DNA from 2 places in the Kitasatospora sp. NPDC058115 genome. Region 2 is predicted to be linked to the other one. Evidence: riboswitches for the same ligand, from Rfam matches in the RefSeq annotation. Region 2 holds a riboswitch; the other holds the start of a gene.
The links. Region 2 has a riboswitch for glycine ahead of gcvP (aminomethyl-transferring glycine dehydrogenase). Riboswitches for the same ligand answer to the same signal wherever they lie in the genome.
Positions count from the first base shown of each region.

Region 1: another riboswitch for glycine. It lies ahead of gcvT (glycine cleavage system aminomethyltransferase GcvT); the one in region 2 lies ahead of gcvP (aminomethyl-transferring glycine dehydrogenase).

Region 1 is NZ_JBHVTL010000021.1:126,652-133,652, forward strand. It holds gene glyA (serine hydroxymethyltransferase) at 1-736, opposite strand, end outside; gene gcvH (glycine cleavage system protein GcvH) at 810-1,196, opposite strand; gene gcvT (glycine cleavage system aminomethyltransferase GcvT) at 1,283-2,404, opposite strand; glycine riboswitch at 2,625-2,731, opposite strand; gene ACFVVL_RS22910 (enhanced serine sensitivity protein SseB) at 2,910-3,713, shown strand; gene ACFVVL_RS22915 (enhanced serine sensitivity protein SseB C-terminal domain-containing protein) at 3,889-4,836, shown strand; gene ACFVVL_RS22920 (ABC transporter permease) at 5,313-6,302, shown strand; gene ACFVVL_RS22925 (ABC transporter substrate-binding protein) at 6,359-7,001, shown strand, end outside.
Region 2 is NZ_JBHVTL010000014.1:11,766-18,766, forward strand. It holds gene ACFVVL_RS16575 (DNA polymerase IV) at 1-115, shown strand, start outside; gene ACFVVL_RS16580 (MFS transporter) at 260-1,753, opposite strand; gene ACFVVL_RS16585 (DUF2382 domain-containing protein) at 1,894-2,538, opposite strand; partial or broken gene ACFVVL_RS16590 (PRC-barrel domain-containing protein) at 2,875-3,249, opposite strand; glycine riboswitch at 3,466-3,569, shown strand; gene gcvP (aminomethyl-transferring glycine dehydrogenase) at 3,807-6,707, shown strand; gene ACFVVL_RS16600 (DUF5999 family protein) at 6,811-7,001, opposite strand, start outside.

The sequences.
Region 1 (7,001 bases), on a different contig from region 2:
GCTCGGCCTTGGAGAGGATGACGCCGCCGCGCGGGCCGCCCAGGGTCTTGTGGGTGGTGGTGGTGACCACGTCCGCGAACGGCACCGGGTTGGGGTGCAGGCCCGCCGCGACCAGGCCGGCGAAGTGCGCCATGTCGACCATCAGCAGCGCGCCGACCTCGTCGGCGATCCGGCGGAACTCGGCGAAGTCGAGCTGGCGCGGGTAGGCGGACCAGCCGGCGATGATCAGCTGCGGCCGGTGCTCCTTGGCGAGGCGCTCGACCTCGGCCATGTCGACCTGGCCGCTCTTGTCGTCCACGTGGTACGGCACCACGTTGTAGAGCTTGCCGGAGAAGTTGATCTTCATGCCGTGGGTCAGGTGACCGCCGTGGGCCAGGTTCAGGCCCAGGATGGTGTCGCCCGGCTTGATCAGCGCGAACATCGCGGCGGCGTTGGCCTGCGCGCCGGAGTGCGGCTGGACGTTGGCGTGCTCGGCGCCGAACAGGGCCTTGATCCGGTCGATCGCGATCTGCTCGACCACGTCGACGTGCTCGCAGCCGCCGTAGTAGCGGCGGCCGGGGTAGCCCTCGGCGTACTTGTTGGTCAGCACCGAGCCCTGGGCCTCCATGACCGCCACCGGGGCGAAGTTCTCGGAGGCGATCATCTCCAGGGTGGTCTGCTGGCGGTGCAGCTCGGCGTCGACCGCGGCGGCGATCTCCGGGTCGAGGGCGTGCAGGGACTGGTTCAGAACCGTCATGGTGGGGTCTTCCCGGGAGGAGGGGGGAGGAGGCGCGGGACGGCCGCGGTGCGGCGGCCGTCCCGGCGGTGGCTCAGGCCGAGGGGTTGGTGAGCGCGGTGTACTCGTCGGCGCTCAGCAGCGGGCCGGTCGACTCGACGCGGACCTTGAACAGCCAGCCACCCTCGAACGGCTCGCCGTTGACCAGGCTGTTGTCGTTCTTGACGTCCTCGTTGACCTCGGTGACCTCGCCGGTCACCGGGGAGAACAGGTCGCTGACCGACTTGGTCGACTCCAGCTCGCCACAGGTCTCCCCGGCGGTCACGGTGGCGCCCACCTCGGGGAGCTCCACGTAGACGATGTCACCGAGGGCGTCGGCGGCGTGCTGGGTGATGCCGATCGTGGACACACCGTCGGCGTCGGCGGCGGTCAGCCACTCGTGCTCCTCGGTGTACTGCAGGTGCTGGGGGTTGGTGCTCATGGCGTCATTCTCCAGGATGGGAAGCGGGTACGACGAAGCGGCCCGGCGCGCGGACGTTCCTCGCGGGGGAAACAGGTGGGGAAGGGTCAGCGGGCGCGCTTGTAGAACGGCAGCGCCACGACCTGGACCGGCTCGTGCTTGCCGCGCACGTCCACCGCGACGGTGGAGCCGGGGGCGGCGTGGGCCGCGTCCACGTAGGCCATCGCGATCGGCTTCTCCAGCGTGGGGGAGGGCGCGCCGGAGGTGATCCGGCCGATCGGCTCGCCGTCGGCGGAGACCACGGTGTACTCGGCGCGCGGCACGCGCTTGCCCTCGGAGACCAGGCCGACCAGCACCCGCGGCGGGTTGGCCTCGGCCTCGGCGGCGGCCCGCTCCAGGGCCTTGCGGCCGACGAAGGCGCCCTCGTTGGTGGTCTTGTCGAAGCGCACGACCCGGCCCAGGCCCGCGTCGAACGGGGTCAGGTCGGTGGACAGCTCGTGGCCGTACAGCGGCATGCCGGCCTCCAGGCGCAGCGTGTCGCGGCAGGACAGGCCGCAGGGGACGAGGCCGCGGCCAGCGCCGGCCTCGGTCAGCGCCTGCCAGATCTGCTCGGCGTCGCCCGGGTTGCAGAAGATCTCGAAGCCGTCCTCGCCGGTGTAGCCGGTGCGGGCGAGCAGCACGTCGCGGCCGGCCACCTGGGCCGGGAGGATCGCGTAGTACTTCAGGCCCGGCAGGTCGGCCTCGGTGGTGCCGGCCAGGATCGCGGTGGACTCCGGGCCCTGGACGGCGATCAGCGCGTAGGCGTCGCGGTCGTCGGAGACGACGGCGTTGTAGCCCTTGGCGCGGGCGATCAGCTCGTCCAGCACCAGCTGGGCGTTGGAGGCGTTGGCGACGACCAGGAAGGCGTCCTCGCGCAGGCGGTAGACGATGAGGTCGTCCAGGATGCCGCCGTCCTCGGCGCAGATCATGGTGTAGCGGGCGCGCAGCTCGCCGAGCGCGGAGACGAAGCCGACCAGCGCGTGGTCCAGCATCTCGCCGGCCTGCGGGCCGGTGACGGTGATCTCGCCCATGTGGGAGAGGTCGAACAGGCCCGCCCTGGTGCGGACGGCGAGGTGCTCCTCGCGCTCGCTGCCGTAGCGCAGCGGCATGTCCCAGCCGGCGAAGTCGGTCATGGTGGCGCCGAGGGCGCGGTGGAGCGCGTCGAGCGCGGTGAGGCGGAGGGACGACATGGCCAGGAACTCCTCGGTCGGGGCACTCAGGGGTGCGCACGCCGGGACCGGCCCTGTCTCGGGGGCGGCGGACCCTGCGCGCGGGCATGCGGCGGCTGGGTCTCCCCATCTGTCGTCGAACCTGAGAGCTTCACCGTCCACTGCCCTGTAGGGGACCAGCATGGCGGCTTGCACCGTGGGTGGGCGTACGGCAGGGCCGTGCGCCGCTTTCCAGATGTGCCTAACCCGTGCGGTAGGGGTGCCTGAGAGATTCCGGGGAGGACTTGCTCCTTCGGCGCCGGCTGTGCCGCCTGGACGGGGCACTCCGGACTCTCCCGCGCGGGTTCGAGCGGCCGGTATGGAGTTGGCGGGGCCTGGGTGGATGCCACCGCAGACGCGCACATCATGGCACGTCCGCGGGAATGAGGGGAGGGGGGCCTCCGTCACCGCGGGCCTGACCGCCCGGTGCGGGGCGCCGGAACGCTAGGCTGCGGGCATCGGTGAGCAGAGGACGGTACGGCGGCGGATGGAGTACCCGGTGGAGCAGCAGGGGTGGGGCGGGGCGGAGGCGGCGCCGCCGGGCGGCACGTGGCCGGCCAACGAGCTGGAGCAGGTGCTCACCGCCGCGCTCGGCGACCCGGGCGCGACCCCCCGGGTGATCGAGGTGCTGGCGCGCGGCCAGGTGTGGATCCCGCTGCCGTCGGGCGGCGACCCGCAGGGGCGGTCGCTGGACCTGCCGACGATCGAACTGGCCGGCGACCCCTATGTCCCGGTGTTCTCCTCGCAGGAGGTGTTCCTCCAGCAGGCGCCCGGGATGCCGTTCGCGGTCGCGCCGGTGTGGGAGTTCGCCCGCGGCCTGCCGCTGGGCGTGGGCATCGCGGTCAACCCCGGGGCGGCGGTGGGCATCCCGGTGCCGCCGGAGGGCGTGGCCGAGCTGCGCCGCGGACCGCGCGAGGACCGCTGGGACGCCGGCCCGGATGCGCCGGAGGCTCCCGGCGGCGGCCGGGTGGCGCTGCGCGAGCCGGTGCCGGGCGAGGACCCGGAGGCGTTCCTGACCGCCTGCCGCGGGGAACTCGCGGCGCTGCCGGGAGTGCTGACCGCGCGGCGGGCGCTGGCGAGCGTCGAGGGCGAGCCGACCGTGATGTTCGTGGGCGTCCAGCTGGACCCGCTGGCCCCGGCCGACCCGGGCGCGGTGAACGAGGCATTGGGGCGAGCGCTGGGAACCGCGCCGCTGCCCGGAGGCGTCCACCTCGTACTGCTCGACCTCGCGGACGATCCGGTGGTCGACTGGTTGGTGAACCGGGTCGCGCCGTTCTACGTGCGGGGCTGATCCGGCCCCCGTCCGTCCGTCCGGCACCCGCCGGACGGGGTGCGGGCGGGGCGGCGGTACGAACCCTGGCACGTCGGCGTGGCGGCGGTCGGCGGCCGCCCCATAGGGTGCGTGCTGACGGCCGCCGGGCCGCCGGTGACGGACGAGGAACGAAGAAGCGCAGCGAGGTGGGCGCATGAGTGCGGGATCGGTAGCTGGCGGTGCACCGGGGCCCTGGGGCCAGGCGCCCACCGGACGCCCGGATCCGGGCGCGCTGGAGCGCGCGCTGCGCGAGGTGGCGCCGGAGCGCTACGAGGCCTACGAGACGATGCTGCACGCGCTCGCCGAGGGCCGGGTCTGGATGCTGCTCTGGCACGGCACGCCGGGCAGCGCGGACGCCCAGTACGGGAACATGGAGATCAGCGGCCACGGCTACGCGCCGGCCGTCACCTCGCCCGAGCAGCTGGCGGCCTCCGGCTGGGCGCGGGCCCACGAGGTGATCTCCGGCAAGGAGGTCGCGGCCTCGCTCTACCGCACCCGCTGGGGCCTGTGGCTGAACCCGCACGCCCCGGGCGGCGGGGTCGGCGTGCCGTGGGCGGACCTGCGGCGGGTCGCGGCGGGCCTGGACCGGCTGCCGGCCGGGCCGCTGAAGCTGAGCGAGCCGCAGGTGCCGGCCCAGCAGTTCTTCGCGCTGCTGGAGCGCCAGGCGGTCGAGGTGCGCGCGGTGAAGGCGCTGCGCCGGGCCTGGGTGCGGCCGTCGGTGGGCGAACCGTACCTGGCCATCGGCCTGGACCTGTACGAGAGTTCACCGCCCACGGTGGAGGCCGTGCGGGCGCTGATGCAGCGGGCGATCGCGGTCGCTCCGGAGGGCCTCGCGGTCTCGACGGTGGCGATGGCGGACGAGTACGACCCGGTGGCGCTGTGGATGCGGGCCAACGCGCGCCCGTTCTACGACCGCGAGGCGGGCGGGCACGGCCGGGCGCAGACGGGCCCGTACCCGCCGGTGCCCCCGCCGCCGTACACCGCGCAGCAGGGCCCGGCGCAGGGTCAGGGCTTCGGCTACGGCACCCATCCGCCGGCGCAGGGCTGGCCCGGGCAGCAGCCGCCGCCGCAGCAGCCGTGGCCCGGCTACCCCGGTCGCTGACCGGCGGAACGCGCCCGGAACCGCCCACAGGAACCGGCTTGACGTCACGTCAGGCCGGTTTTTGCGTTTTTCCGGACGATCTCGCCGAAGGGGGTGGCAGACATCTTGACATGGCTGTTACAGCTGTGTGAAGAGGGATATGCCGAAGATCGTGGAGGTGCATGCGGACAGATCACAGTTGGGCATCTGTCGGTTGGCAGGGCTGGCGCAAGCCAGTTCGGATGGCAGAGAGTTCTGCAACAGCCCACCGCGCGTGGTTGGCGCCTCACAAAGGCGAACGCGCTGGCGGACCGCATGATCCACGTGACGCCCATCCCGCGTGGCAGCAGTACTGAGCACGCCGTACCGCTGGGAACACCCCCGTACCTGCACTTCCGCACGTCCGCACCCAAAGCACGTCCGCACCAGCCGAGCCGCCGATCCCGGCGTCCGGCACCCGTGGGCCGGCCACCGTCGGCGAGGGGACCGAACTGACCATGACCGCACCCATCAAGACCGCCGGCAACGCACCGGAGGCAGACGCCGCCGCGAGCCCGGCCAAGAAGATCGAGGGCCGCTCGCTCGGCCAGATCGCCTGGACCCGCTTCAAGCGGGACAAGGCCGCCGTCGCCGGCGGCATCGTGGTGATCCTGCTGATCCTGCTCGCCGTGCTCGCCAAGCCGATCGAGTCGATCTTCGGCCTGGATCCCGACGCCCTCCACCAGGACCTCCTGGACGCCGACCTCGGCGGTCTCCCGCTGGGCGACTGGGGCGGCATGAGCTGGGACCACCCGCTCGGCGTCGACCCGCTGCAGGGCCGTGACCTGCTGACCCGTGTGATCGAGGGCTCCTGGGTCTCTCTGCTGGTCGCCTTCGGCGCGACCGTGCTGTCCAACACCATCGGCACCGTGCTCGGCATCATGGCCGGCTACTACGGCGGCTGGGTGGACGCCGTGATCAGCCGGGTGATGGACGTCTTCCTCGCCTTCCCGCTGCTGCTCTTCGCCATCGCGATCTCCACGTCGCTGCAGGGCGGCGCGTTCGGCCTGCACGGCCTGCCGCTGCACATCCTGGTGCTGATCTTCGTGATCGGCTTCTTCAACTGGCCCTACATCGGCCGCATCGTGCGCGCCCAGACCCTCTCGCTGCGCGAGCGCGAGTTCGTGCACGCGGCCCGCAGCCTGGGTGCCCGGGGCCCGTTCATCCTGTTCAGGGAGCTGCTGCCCAACCTGGTCGGCCCGATCCTGGTCTACGCGACCCTGCTGATCCCGACCAACATCCTCTTCGAGGCCGGTCTGAGCTTCCTCGGCGTCGGCATCCAGCCCCCGCAGGCCTCCTGGGGCGGGATGCTCCAGGACGCGATCCGGTACTACCAGGTGGATCCCCAGTACATGGTGGTCCCCGGTCTGGCGATCTTCATCACCGTGCTCGCCTTCAACCTGCTCGGCGACGGGCTGCGTGACGCCCTCGATCCCAAGAACAACTGACCGAGCGTCAGGATCCCTCGTACAGCCACCACTTCCCCAAGGGGTTGATCTCACCCATGCGTAGGTCCCGTACCGTCGCGCTGACCGCCATGGCCGCTGCCGCGGTCCTGGTCGTCACCGGCTGCTCGTCGAGCTCGAAGAGCGGCGACGCCAAGTCCACCGCCACCGGCACCGAGGCCGCGGGCGGCTCCGGGGCCAACGCGGCCACCAAGAACATCGTCAACGCCTCGGACAAGAAGGGCGGGACGGTCACCTTCGAGATGAAGGGCACCCCGGACTCGCTCGACCCGGGCAACACGTACTACGCCTACATCTACAACTTCTCGCGCCTGTACGGGCGTCCGCTCACCACCTTCCAGCCGGGCGCCGGCGAGGCGGGCAATAAGCTCGTCCCGGACCTCGCCGAGTCGCTCGGCCAGGTCAGCGCGGACGGCCTCACCTGGACGTACAAGCTGCGCAAGGGCCTGAAGTACGACGACGGCACCCCGATCACCTCGAAGGACGTCAAGTACGCCGTCGAGCGCTCCAACTTCGCGCCGGACGTGAACTCCAACGGCCCGACGTACTTCAAGGAGCTGCTGGTCGACAACGAGGGCACGCCGTACGCGGGCCCGTACAAGGACAAGACCGGCGACCTGAAGTCGATCGAGACGCCGGACGACACCACGATCGTCTTCCACCTGAAGCACGCCTTCGCGG
Region 2 (7,001 bases):
GGCCGGGCCGTTGCCGCTGCGCGAGGGGTGGCCGGTCGCGCCGGACGACGACGCCGACGCCGCCGCCGACGGGGACGCCGCCGACGGGGACGGCGTGGGCGGGGAGCGGGAGTAGGACGAGGACGCGAAGCGGCCCCGCCCGGCGGGGGAGCCGGGCGGGGCCGCGTGCGGTTCCGGGCTCGGACGGCCGCGATGCCCTCGGCGGCCGTCCGGGTCCGGTCCCCGCGCCCTGTCCCTGGGCGCGGGGGCGGACGCCTCGTCAGGCGTCGGTCTTCACCGGCTCCCGGCCGGGGATCGGGTCCGCCACCCGGTTGCCGGTGGTCACGCTGACGACCGGCTTGACGGTGCGGATGAGGAACGGGACGGCGCCGGCCACGACGCAGACCACGGCGGCGGTCCAGAACGCGTGCCGGTAGGCGTCCAGGGTGGGCAGCGCGACCGGGATCGGCAGCTTCATGGTGTCGCCGGTGAGGATGGCGGCCATGACGGCGGTGCCGATCGCGCCGCCGACGGTGCGCAGCACGGCGTTCATGCCGTTGGCGATGCCGCTCTGCTCGACCGGGACGGCGCCGTTGATGTAGGCGGGCATCGCCGAGAAGGCGAGGCCGATGCCGAGGCCGAAGATCGCCGAGGAGAGGTAGATGTCGCCCTCGTGGCTGTGCCGCAGGGCCAGGTAGGCCATCGCGACGGCGCCGAGGACACCGCCGAGGACCAGCGGCAGGCGCGGGCCGCGGCGGGCGATCAGCAGGGCGCCGAGCGGGGCGGCGACCATCGAGCCGAGGGCGGAGGGCAGCAGCATCACACCGGCGTGCAGCACGGTGGCGGTGAAGCCGTAGTGGGCGAACTTCTCCGGGGTCTGGGCGAAGTTGCTGATGACCATGAAGGAGCCGTACATGCCGAAGCCGATCAGCAGGCCGGCCAGGTTGGTGAAGGCGACGGCCGGACGGGACATCATCGTCATGTCGACCAGCGGGTGCGCGACCTTGACCTCGATGATGCCCCAGATCAGGGCGACCACCGCGGCGACGGCGAACAGGCCGAGGGTCCTGGTGGAGGTCCAGCCCCAGGTGTTGCCCTGGCTGACCGCGACCAGCAGGGCGGAGAGCCAGCCGGCGAGGGTGAGCGCGCCGAGCGGGTCGGCGCCGCCGTCCTTGTCGGTGACCGGGTCGGTGGGCACCCGCAGGGCGACCAGGGCGACCGCGATCAGACCGAAGACCAGGCCCATCCAGAAGATGGACTTGTAGCTCCAGTGCTCCAGCAGCAGGCCGGTGGCGACCAGGCCGAGGCCGCTGCCGACGCCCATCGAGGCGCTGATGGCGGCGACGCCGCCGGTCACCTTCTGCTTGGGGAGTTCGTCACGGACGATGCTGATGGCGAGCGGCAGCACGCCACCGCCGGCGCCCTGCAGCACGCGGGCGACGACCAGCCAGGTGAAGGAGTGCGTGGAGACCGCGAGTGCGGAGCCCGCGACCAGGCCGGCGAGCGAGATCAGCAGCATCGGCTTGCGGCCGCGCAGATCGCCGAAGCGGCCCAGCAGGGGGGTGAGCACGGCGGCGGACAGCAGGTTGGCGGTCATCAGCCAGGTGATGCTGGAGCCGGAGACGTCCAGTTCCTTGGCGAGCGAGGGCAGGATCGGGACGACCGCGGTCTGCACCACGCTGAACGACAGCATCGCCAGGATGAGGGCCGGCAGGACCCGGGCGCTGCTCTGCTTCTTCTCGGCCGCGGTGGTGGGCTGTGGTGCCTCACTCACGGTTGCTTCCTCCCGTACATAGTGAATGAACTGAAGTAACCATGCCGAGAGATACTTCAGCATGTCAAATATTCATTGGTTAAGCCTTGGTAAAAAGGAAGGACCCCGGCCGGGGCGGCCGGGGTCCGGTGCCGGAGGTGTCAGACCAGCGGCCGGGCCGGCTCCGGGCGGGCCGGGGCCTGGGCGGCGGGCGGTGCGGCGGGCGGCGGTGACGAGGTGGCGGCCGGGGCGGCGGTGACGTCGTCGTGGACCTCGACCTGCTCGCGCCGCAGCTCCTCGCGGACCACCTCCTCGGTGGTGTACCGCTCGACCACCAGGCGGACCCTTTCGAGCGGCGCCAGGTACTTGCGGACCACGGGGCGCTCCTCGCGCAGGGTGACCTCCTCCACCGCCTCGGCGATCTCCTTCTCGTCGAGCGCGGCCCGTTCGGCCTCGCCGACCGGGATCCGCTCGACCCGGACCCGCTCGCGGACCACCGGGACCCGGCGCTCCACCTGCTCGCTGGTGACGTACTTGCGCAGCTTGGCGGTGCCGATCACGTGCCACTCGGTGGTGATGTCCAGGCGCTCCTCGCGGCAGGTGATCTCCAGCCGGCCGGTGGGGGAGGGGGCGGCCGGACCGGTCTCCGGGCGCGCGGACCGCGGCTGGGGCTGGGACGGTGGCTGGGCCTGTGCCTGTGCCTGTGCCTGTGCCTGGGGCTGGGGCTGCGGTTCGACGGCCGGCTGCGCGTGGACGGGCGGGGTGACGGCCGGCTGCGCGGCTGCGGGCTGCGCGGTGGGCGGCACGACGGGCGGCGGGACGGGCGGGGCGGCCGGTGCCGCGGCGGAGGGCGCGGGCGCCGGGGCGGCGGGGGCCGCGGGGGTGACGGGTGCGGGAGTGGCGAGGGGGCGCGCGGGAACCTCCGGGGCGGGGCCGGACGGCTTGTCGAGGTCGGCCGCCCGGTGGAAGGTGAGCGCCTTGGCCGGGCGCGAGGCGTTGGTGCCGGAGGCCGCGCCCGTCCCGTTGGTGGCGCCCGTCCCGTTGGTCGCGGGCGTTCCGTTGGTCGCGGGCGTTCCGTGGGCGGCGGGAGCGGTCGCCGCGGCGGCACCGGTGCCGGCGGTGGTGGTGCCGGCGGTGGTGGTGCCGAAGTCGAGGTCGTCCGGTTCCGCCGCCGGGCCCCCGCCCGCCCGCGGCCGGTCCTGCGCCGGGGTGTCCAGTCCGTAGTAGCGGTAGAGCTGGAGCTCCTGGGCGGGCGACAGGTGCTGGCCCACGCCGAAGTCCGGTGACTCCTTCACCAGGGACTTGTCGTACGGCACCCGCAGCTCGTCGCCGGAGAACTCGCTGGTGGTGAGGGGGACGAAGGCGTCCCGGCCGAAGATGCCGGTCCGGACGGCGGCCCATTCGGGACGGCCGGTGGCGTCGTCCAGGTACACCTCGTCGATGGTGCCGATCTTGTCCCCGTTGCGGTCGACCGCCTTGTGGCCGATGAGGTCCCGGGGGTCGATGTCGGTCTGCACTCTTTTCCTCCAGTGCGGTGAGGTCGCGGAAACGCCCGCAGGACAGCGGCACTTCACACCAAATGCCATGAATCGGGCGGGCGCGACCGGGGTGCGGCCGGACGGGCCCGGGGCTGCGCCGACCGGGTCACCGCGGGGTGTCAGCCGCGAAGTCGCGGTCGGGCCTGACGCACCCGTGATCGGGGTGCCTCCCGCTGGTACCCTGGGCGCGACCGCCGAGCCCGCTCGGGAGAGTCCCCGACAGCGGAAACCGCTGGTCGGGGCGCCGAAGGAGCAACTCCTCCCCGGAATCTCTCAGGCATCCGTACCGTGCGGGATAGGTCACTCTGGAAAGCAGGGCAGGATCGCGGGCGAGGGAGCCGGCGGACCCCACCCTCACCGACGGTGCAAGCCGGCGGGGCGTCCCACGGCGCTCCGCGCGGGCGAAGCTCTCAGGTCCCGATGACAGAGGGGGAGGCCTGTCGGGTTCGTCCGACCGGGCCCCCGCTGTTGTCCGCAGCGGTGAGGCGCCGGCGTGCGCACCCCCGCCGGTCCGTGACCAGGAGGCCTCGACCACCATGAACGCCCAGCCGAACTCGGGACGCCCCACCACCCCCGCGACCCTCACCGAGCTCGAACAGGCCAGCCCCTTCGAGAACCGCCACATCGGCCCCGACGCCGCCGCGCAGGAGAAGATGCTGGCCCAGGTCGGCTACGGCTCGCTGGACGAGCTGGCCACCGCCGCCGTCCCCGAGGCGATCCGCTCGATCACCGCGCTCGACCTGCCCGCCGGGCGCAGCGAGGCCGAGGTCCTCGCCGAGCTGCGTGAGCTGGCCGGCCGCAACACCGTCCTCACCTCGATGATCGGCCTGGGTTACTACGGCACCTTCACCCCGCCGGTGATCCTGCGCAACGTCATGGAGAACCCGGCCTGGTACACCGCCTACACGCCGTACCAGCCGGAGATCTCGCAGGGCCGCCTGGAGGCGCTGCTCAACTTCCAGACCCTGGTCGCCGACCTGACCGGCCTGCCCACCTCCGGCTCCTCCCTGCTGGACGAGGGCACCGCCGCCGCCGAGGCGATGGCGCTGGCCCGCCGCGTCACCAAGGTCAAGGGCGGTGTCTTCCTGGTCGACGCCGAGACCCTGCCGCAGACCGTCGCGGTGATCAACACCCGCGCCGTGCCGACCGGCGTCGAGGTCGTCGTCGCCGACCTGTCCGAGGGCATCCCGGCCGAGATCGCCGAGCGCGGCGTGTTCGGCCTGCTGCTCCAGTACCCCGGTGCCACCGGTGTGGTCCGCGACCTCGCCCCGGTGATCGAGCAGGCCCACGGCCTGGGCGCGATCGTCGCCGTCGCCGCCGACCTGCTGGCCCTCACCCTGCTGAAGTCCCCGGGCGAGCTCGGCGCCGACATCGCCTGCGGCACCTCGCAGCGCTTCGGCGTGCCGATGGGCTTCGGCGGCCCGCACGCCGGCTACCTCGCGGTGCGCGCCGAGTACGCCCGCTCGCTGCCCGGCCGCCTGGTCGGCGTCTCCGTCGACGCCGACGGCAACCGCGCCTACCGCCTGGCCCTGCAGACCCGCGAGCAGCACATCCGCCGCGAGAAGGCCACCAGCAACATCTGCACCGCCCAGGTGCTGCTCGCCGTGATGGCCTCGATGTACGCGGTCTACCACGGCCCGGACGGCCTGGCCGACATCGCCCGCCGCACCCACCGCTACGCCGCCGCCCTCGCCGCGGGCCTGCAGGCCGGTGGCGTGGAGCTGCTGCACGGCGAGTTCTTCGACACCGTCACCGCGGTCGTCCCCGGCCGCGCCGCGGAGATCGCCGCCGCCGCCCGCGCCCAGGGCATCAACGTCTTCCAGGACGGCGCGGACCGGATCTCGGTCTCCACCGACGAGACCACCACCCGCGAGCACCTGGCGGGCGTGTGGGCCGCGTTCGGCGTCGAGGGCGTCGAGGTGGCGGAGGACGCCGAGGCGCTGCCCGCCGCGCTGCTGCGCGAGGACGAGTACCTGACCCACCCGGTCTTCCACAGCCACCGCTCGGAGACCGCCATGCTGCGCTACCTGCGCCGCCTGTCGGACCGGGACTACGCGCTGGACCGCGGCATGATCCCGCTGGGCTCCTGCACCATGAAGCTCAACGCGACCACCGAGATGGAGTCGGTGACCTGGCCGGAGTTCGGCCAGCTGCACCCCTTCGCGCCGGTCGACCAGGCCGAGGGCTTCCTCACCCTGATCCGCGGGCTGGAGCGCCAGCTGGTCGAGGTGACCGGCTACGACGCCGTCTCCATCCAGCCGAACGCCGGTTCCCAGGGCGAGCTGGCCGGTCTGCTGGCCGTGCGCGCCTACCACCACGCCAACGGCGACACCCAGCGCGACGTCTGCCTGATCCCGTCCTCCGCGCACGGCACCAACGCCGCCTCCGCGGTGATGGCCGGCATGCGCGTGGTCGTGGTCAAGACCCTGGTCGACGGCGACGTCGACGTCGAGGACCTCAAGGCCAAGATCGAGCAGCACCGCGACAGCCTCGCCGTGCTGATGGTCACCTACCCGTCCACCCACGGCGTGTACGAGACCCAGATCACCGAGATCTGCGGCCTGGTGCACGAGGCCGGCGGCCAGGTGTACGTCGACGGCGCCAACCTGAACGCGCTGGTCGGCCTCGCCAAGCCGGGCAAGTTCGGCGCGGACGTCTCGCACCTGAACCTGCACAAGACCTTCTGCATCCCGCACGGCGGCGGCGGCCCGGGCGTCGGCCCGGTGGCGGTGCGCGCGCACCTCGCGCCGTACCTGCCGAACCACCCGCTCCAGGAGGAGGCCGGCCCGGCCACCGGCGTCGGCCCGATCTCGGCCGCCCCGTGGGGCTCGGCGGGCATCCTGCCGATCTCCTGGTCGTACGTCCGGCTGATGGGCGGCGAGGGCCTCAAGCGCGCCACCCAGGTCGCGGTGCTGAACGCCAACTACATCGCCAAGCGGCTGGCCCCGCACTTCCCGGTGCTCTACACCGGCCCCGGCGGCCTGGTGGCGCATGAGTGCATCATCGACCTGCGCCCGCTCACCAAGGAGACCGGCGTGACGGTGGACGACATCGCCAAGCGCCTGATCGACTACGGCTTCCACGCGCCGACGATGTCCTTCCCGGTGGCCGGCACGCTGATGATCGAGCCGACCGAGTCCGAGGACCTGCACGAGATCGACCGGTTCTGCGACGCGATGATCGAGATCCGGGCCGAGATCGACAAGGTCGGTTCGGGCGCCTGGGCGGCCGACGACAACCCGCTGCGCAACGCCCCGCACACCGCCGCCACGCTGGCCGGCGACTGGGCGCACGGCTACACGCGGCAGGAGGCGGTCTTCCCGGCCGGCGTGAACCCGGCGGACAAGTACTGGCCCCCGGTCAGCCGGATCGACGGCGCGTACGGCGACCGCAACCTCGTCTGCTCCTGCCCGCCGCTGGACGAGTACGGCGTCTGACCGACGCACGGCGCACGGCCTCGCGGCACGCGACAGGGCCCCGGCGGATCACTCCGCCGGGGCCCTGCCCGTTGCGCGCGTTCCCCCGTGGACGCCCGGCGGCTCAGACTGCGCTCGCGGCCGGGCGGCGCGGGGCGATCACCCGGCCGTCGGGCAGCAGCTCACCGGTGTCCTCGAACAGCAGGACGCCGTTGCAGAGCAGGCTCCAGCCCTGCTCCGGGTGGCAGGCCACCGGCACGGCGGCCTCGCGGTCCTCGGACTCGGCCGACGGGCATTCAGGACGGTGCTGGCACA